2 linked regions of the Breoghania sp. L-A4 genome follow. The protein of the gene in region 2 interacts with the protein of the main gene of each other region in a pairwise test. Links are inferred from orthologs where the notes say so. Each region holds a gene or a part of one and is shown on either strand. Other genes may lie near its edges.

Region 1 (3,307 bases), 340 kb from region 2 along the record:
CAGATCGCATCGACCGGGTTGTCGGTCTCGGCGACCAGCTCCGCGCCGGCCGCTTCGCAGACTTCCCTGAGCCGCTTGACGCCCGAAATCGTGTGCAGCATCGGATCATAGCCGAGCTTCTGGCCCGGCTGCAGGATGCCGGCGAGCCATTTCGACGGCGGATTGTCGATCAGATGCTGCGGCTCGAAGGCCTCGCAATCGACCTGGTCGCGCACCTGCAGGGTGTAGCGGCCGTCAACAAAGATCGCGGCCCTGTCGCCCAGCACCGCCGCCGTTCCGGCGGAGCCGCCAAAACCGGTGAGCCAGGCGAGCCGCTCGTCGCAGGCCGCCACATATTCGCCCTGATGGGCGTCGGCGCGCGGCACGAGAAAGCCGTCGAGACCGCGTTGGGACAATTCCTTGCGCAGAAGGGCAAGGCGCTCGGTGCCGCGTGTGGGATCGGCGATATCATCGAATGTTTGAAACATGACGCGAAGCTAGCGCAGATCTCGCGCAACTGCGAACCGCTTTTCCGTGAATCCGCGCGTGTGACGCAAGAAAATGCCCGCCTCGCCTGCCCGGAAAATGCCCACGCACAAAATGAGGGCAATCAGCCACGGCGTTCGCAAACCGCGGAGTTCCAGCGGTTGGCGCCGGAGGGAGATGCTGCATCGCACGCGTATAACTTCGCACATGCAAAAAGAGCAAGGCTGCTATGCACTTGAACCGGATACTCAATCGGCCCGCGGTGCACATATAGTCTCTCAAGACAACAGGGAACGCTCCCGCGGCATGGCCTCCCCCGGCCGCCAGGCGCTCCCGAGCATGGCTCCAGACGGGGCTCTGCCCCAACCTTCAAGGAGATTGCACCATGGCAATGGCATCCATGACTTCCACCGGCTTCGCCGGCACCAGCAACCACAAGGGCGTTCTGCGCCGCGCGCTCGACCGTCTGATGACGGCCCGTGAAGAGCAGGCCCGCCGCTACGTCAACGGCTACCTGCTGTCGCTCGACGACGCCACGCTGGCCGGCTACGGCTACGACCGCCGCGAGCTCGAGCGTCAGGGCGCGATGACCGGCCCGTTCTGATCGGACCGGTCCCGACCCCGGATCATCTCCGGGGCCGGCACATACTGAATACGCCTATGGTTCGGCCCGTCCGTTCGCCAGCGTCAGCGTAAGCCAGTCTTCACGCACGCCGCGGCGGACGAGCCGAAACCCCTGAGACCGATAGGCCGCGATCACCCGCGGTCCGTCAGAGACCCGCAGGCCCGACAGCACCAGGGTCGCGTTGCGGTCCATCAGCGCCGCGATCGGCGCCGCCAGCCCCATCAAGGGGCGCGCGAGAATATTGGCCACCACGAGATCGAACGGCGCGCACTCCGCAAAGCGCCGATGGGTCACGCCGGTGGCCGTCAGAACCTCCAGATACCCCTGCACCCCGTTGAGCCGGGCGTTTTCCGCAGCGATTTTCGTCGCCAGCGGATCGATGTCGGTGGCCAGCACCCGCACATGCGCCAGCTTGGCGATGCCGATGGCCAGCACGCCGCTTCCCGTACCCAGATCCAGCACGCGGGAATAGCTGCGGCGCGTCAGAACGCGGCCCAACTCCTCAAGACAGCCCGCCGTGGTGCCGTGATGGCCGGTGCCGAAGGCCTGCGCCGCCTCGATCCGGATGCCGATGGCATTGGCCGGCAGCTTGTCCGCGTCGTGCCCGCCATAGACCATGAAGCGGCCCGCGGTGACCGGCTTCAGCCCCTCGAGGCTTTTCACCACCCAGTCGGTTTCCGGCAGCACGTCCGCCTCGATTTGGGCCGCGAACGCGTCCTTGCCCAGCCGCTCGACAATGCGCGGCGCCGCGTCCTCCGGCGAGCCGTCGAAAAACAGGATTTCGGCGGTCCATGGACCGTCCATCACCTTCTCATAGACGCTGACGGGATAGCCCTCGGTCTCGAACGCCACCTCCAGCAGATCCGAGATCCGCCGGGCTTCGTGTTCGTCCGCCGTCATTCGTGCGCGGATCGTCGGCATGCGTCATTCCTTCATGAAAACCCGAGAGGCCGCACCCGGGAGATTTGGTCCGGCCGGTTGCGTTTCGCGCCTTATAGGCGCTCGCCACGGCCGCCGCCACCCTTCACGCAAGCGCGATTTGAACGCTGTCCGCGGCGCAATTAGGTTGGAGGGCGTTCATCATCAGGAGCCGCGCCATGTCCCGATCTCCCTGCCTTCTCATCCCGCTCGCCGTGGTGCTTGCGCTGGGAACCGCGGGCGCGCCCTCGCCCGCCATGGCCGCGGACTCCGCCCCATGAGCCAAGCCATGGCCCGCGAGCGCGACAAATTGTTCGAGACGCTGAAAAGCGCGCCCGACGAACGCTCCGGCCGCCAGGCCGAGAACGCCATCTGGCAGTTCTGGGTGCGCAGCGCGCCCACACCCGAGATCGAGGCGCGCCTCACCGAGGCCATGCGGGCGCGCAGCAGCTACGATTTTGAGACCGCGCGCGGCATTCTCGACGAGGTGATCCGCAACGCGCCGGACTACGCAGAGGGCTGGAACCAGCGCGCCTTCATCCTGTTCCTGCAGAACAAGCCCGACAAGTCGCTGGAGGACATCGACCGCTGCCTGGAGCTGGAGCCCAGGCATTTCGGCGCGCTGGCCGGCAAGGCGAACATCCTGATGATGCAGGGCCGCGTGGAACTCGCCCAAAAGGCCCTGCGCCAAGCCATCGACATCCACCCGTGGCTGAAGGAACGGCGCATGCTCCTGGAGCCGAAGGGCGAGAAGATCTGAGGGGGAGGCGTGGCCACGTCCGAAGCGCGCCACGCAATGCGATGTCACCCCGGCCTCCGAGCCGGGGCCTACTCTGGTCTCTGCTTGTTGAGGCGCTTGCGGGTTTGGTGGTGAGGCACGAGCTTACGCACAAACGTCCTCATTCGCCGAGCGGCATAGTGGGCCCCTGTGTATTGTCGATGTGTCAGAATGGGTGCGGACGGGAGATCGTTGGGTCCCAGGTTTTGCAGACCGAGAACCGGCACGGATCCCCGCCCGCGCAGACAGATCCAAACCTGAACAGTTGATCGAGGCCGCCGCAACCGGACCTCGCAGCACAGGGACAGGCGCCATGAGGATACACCCTGGCTTCATTGGAATCGATGTTTCCAAGCATCATCTCGATATTTTTGATGGGCTTTACGACACCCATCGGCGCGTTGACAACACGGCCGAGGCCATCGAGGCATGGCTCGCAGGCCTTGGTGAGCGTCAGCTCTTCGTCGTCTTCGAGGCGACGGGCCGCTTTGACCGCACGCTTGCCCGGGCGTTGGCCGGAC
Region 2 (3,152 bases):
AACGAGCTTCTCGTTGGTCTTGGCGAAATCCGACACTGCCTTGGGAGCCGCGACCGGGTCGTCTGAATAGACGAGGACGGTCGGACCCGTGAACAGATCGGAGATATGCTCGATATCCGTGCCTTGAAGGGCAAGCTTGGCAAGACGGTTCTTCGCGACCTTTACAGAACCACCGGCTTCCGAAACCTTGGCGCGAAGCGCCGTCATCTCAGACACCGAGAGGCCCGTGTAGTGGGCAACGACGACAACGCCGGTGTTCGCGAACACCTCGTTGAGCGACGTCACAAGCTCACGCTTTTCCGCTCTTTCCACTTACCTTCTCCAATTGACGGCAAAACGCCCGAAAACGTTCGGCCGCCGGTTTGCTTTGCCGCACTCGACAAGGCGGGTTTCCCCTCCCCATCGGGAGCGACGCTCGGGGTTCCTGTCCCCCTTACGCACGCGAGCAGCGCGGCAAGGCGTAACGGTTCGAACCGCAGTCTCCGCTTGCGCGGAGAACTTGGCTCCACCCGTCTATGCAGGCCCATGTGGCTTAAATCAGGCACGAGGCCCAACACCTGCAGTCTCGGACAGGACCGACCGGAGGGATTGCTCCCAACGATCGGTTCTCGGCCGGCTCGCGCCGGCCAAAAACTTGTTCTCTTGCGCCTAGGCGCCGAGGACGGTCGACGGGTCGATCTTGACGCCCGGGCCCATCGTCGAGGTGACGGCGACGCGCTGCAGATAAACGCCCTTCGCGCCGGTCGGCTTGGCCTTCATCACGGCGTCGGTAAACGCCTTGATGTTCTCAAGCAGCTTGCCCTCTTCGAACGAAGCCTTGCCGACGCCGGCGTGCACGATGCCCGCCTTCTCGACGCGGAACTGCACGGCACCGCCCTTGGCGTCGCTGACAGCACCGGCGACATCCGGAGTCACGGTGCCGACCTTCGGGTTCGGCATCATGCCGCGCGGGCCGAGCACCTTGCCGAGACGGCCGACGAGCGGCATCATGTCCGGCGTCGCGATGCAGCGATCAAAATCGATCGTGCCGCCCTGAACGAGCTCGACGAGATCTTCCGCGCCGACGATGTCCGCGCCGGCGGCCTTGGCCTCATCAGCCTTGTCGCCACGGGCGAACACCGCCACGCGCACCGACTTGCCGGTGCCGTTGGGCAGCATGCACACGCCACGGACCATCTGGTCGGCGTGACGCGGGTCGACACCCAGGTTCAGGGCGATCTCGACGGTCTCGTCGAACTTCGCGGTCGCACGCGACTTGATCAGGCTGATCGCCTCATCCAGCGCGTAGAGCTTGTTGCGGTCGATGTCCTCGCGCGCGGCGCGGGCGCGCTTGCCAATCTTTGCCATGGTTCTACTCCGCAACCTCGACGCCCATAGACCGGGCAGAACCCTCGACCATCAGCATCGCTGCGTCGATGTCGTTGGCGTTCAAGTCCTTCATCTTCGCTTCCGCGATTTCGCGCACCTGAGCGCGCGTGACCGAACCAACCGTGCCGCGACCGGCGGTCGCTGCGCCCTTCTCGATCTTGGCGGCCTTCTTCAAGAAGAAGCTGACCGGCGGGGTCTTGATCTCGAAGGTGAACGACTTGTCCGTAAAGAACGTGATCACCGTCGGGCACGGAGCGCCCTTTTCCAGATCCTGCGTCTGCGCGTTGAATGCCTTGCAGAATTCCATGATGTTCAGACCGCGCTGACCGAGCGCGGGACCGATCGGCGGGGACGGCGTGGCCGAACCCGCAGGGACCTGAAGCTTCAGGTAGCCCTCAATTTTCTTCGCCATGTGGCTCTCCTAGTTCAATCTGCCGGACAGTCCGACGCCAGAGAGTTGGTGGTCTGGCCCCACGTGCCGGCGAAAGCACGCAAGATACCTCCCACCCGGCCTCCGCCCCGCCTCATGCGGATCCGGACACCGTCGAAAGGCGGACCGGGACACGCCCGGACAGCCATTCTCTACGCCACCCCTCGCGAGGCGAGCGGTCGAAAACTCAGAGTTTCTCGACTTGCGCGTATTCCAGTTCGACCGGCGTCGCACGGCCGAAGATGGACACCGCCACCTTGACCCGGGCACGCTCTTCGTCGACTTCCTCGACAAGGCCGTTGAACGAGGCGAACGGGCCGTCCGCGACCCGTACCTGCTCGCCAACCTCGAAGGAAATGGACGGCTTCGGCCGTTCGACACCTTCCTGGACCTGATGCAGAATGCGCAGCGCCTCGGCTTCCGAGATCGGGATCGGCTTGTTGTCCGAGCCCAGGAAGCCCGTCACCTTGGGCGTGTTCTTGATCAGATGGTAGGCTTCGTCGGTCATCTGCATCTTCACCAGCACGTAGCCGGGGAAGAACTTGCGCTCAGCGTCGACCTTGCGGCCGCGGCGCACCTCGACCACCTTCTCGGTCGGCACGAGGATTTCTTCAAAAAGATCTTCCAATCCGGTCTGAGCCGCCTTCTCCCGAATGGAGTCGGCAACCTTCTTTTCGAAATTGGAATAGGCGTGGACGATATACCAGCGCTTGGTCATGTGACCTCAGGTTCGCTTCTTCAGGCAGGGAAAGGCTTTTACGCGCCAAAGCCCAGCAACAGGCTCACTCCCCAGCTCAGAAGCTGGTCAGCGAGGAGAAAAAAGATCGACGCGAGAAAAACCATCACAAACACCATGACGGTGGTGATTCCGGTTTCCCGACGAGAGGGCCAAGTGACCTTGGAAACCTCCGCACGCGCCTGCTGGAGAAATGTAAATGGATTGGTTTTTGCCATTTCCGCTTTCGGCCTGCTTACGACGCGTAGGCGCGCGAAATCATTCGCGCGCCCCGCTCGGTACGTCCCTACTTATAGCCGTCGAACCGATTCCACAAGAGAGAAGTGGCAGGGGCGGAGAGACTCGAACTCACGACCTACGGTTTTGGAGACCGTTGCTCTACCAACTGAGCTACACCCCTAGAGCGCGCCGGACATATATGGCGCGCCTGAACTCTCTTGCCAACCGCGATCTGACGGCGGCGTATGAAGCGGCGGCGATTGCGGCCGCCGCTTCGGTATTTCGTTACTCGATGATGGAAGCGACGACGCCGGCGCCGACCGTACGGCCGCCTTCGCGGATGGCGAAGCGCAGGCCCTCTTCCATTGCGATCGGCACGATCAGCGTGACCACCACGGT

What was found.
Region 1: the proteins of rplK (region 2) and D1F64_RS16440 interact in binary tests that used the Escherichia coli proteins (3 or more experiments, as listed by UniProt). The link is inferred for Breoghania sp. L-A4 from one-to-one orthologs.

Annotation. Positions count from the first base shown.
Region 1 is NZ_CP031841.1:3,592,010-3,595,316, forward strand. The notes cover bases 68-3,062. They hold D1F64_RS16440 (50S ribosomal protein L11 methyltransferase), read right to left. Parts: upstream 2,012-3,062; coding sequence 1,124-2,011; downstream 68-1,123. Other genes in these bases: D1F64_RS16430 (aminopeptidase P family protein), read right to left, coding at 68-467; D1F64_RS16435 (hypothetical protein), read left to right, coding at 851-1,069; D1F64_RS23520 (tetratricopeptide repeat protein), read left to right, coding at 2,286-2,768. Outside these bases: more of D1F64_RS16430, read right to left, coding at 1-67; D1F64_RS16450 (IS110 family transposase), read left to right, coding at 3,100-3,307. UniProt on the Escherichia coli protein: Methylates ribosomal protein L11.
Region 2 is NZ_CP031841.1:3,251,523-3,254,674, forward strand. Bases 67-2,906 are described here. They hold rplK (50S ribosomal protein L11), read right to left. Parts: upstream 1,781-2,906; coding sequence 1,352-1,780; downstream 67-1,351. Other genes in these bases: rplJ (50S ribosomal protein L10), read right to left, coding at 67-312; rplA (50S ribosomal protein L1), read right to left, coding at 649-1,347; nusG (transcription termination/antitermination protein NusG), read right to left, coding at 1,986-2,516; secE (preprotein translocase subunit SecE), read right to left, coding at 2,555-2,752. Also shown: more of rplJ, read right to left, coding at 1-66; tuf (elongation factor Tu), read right to left, coding at 3,039-3,152. UniProt on the Escherichia coli protein: Forms part of the ribosomal stalk which helps the ribosome interact with GTP-bound translation factors.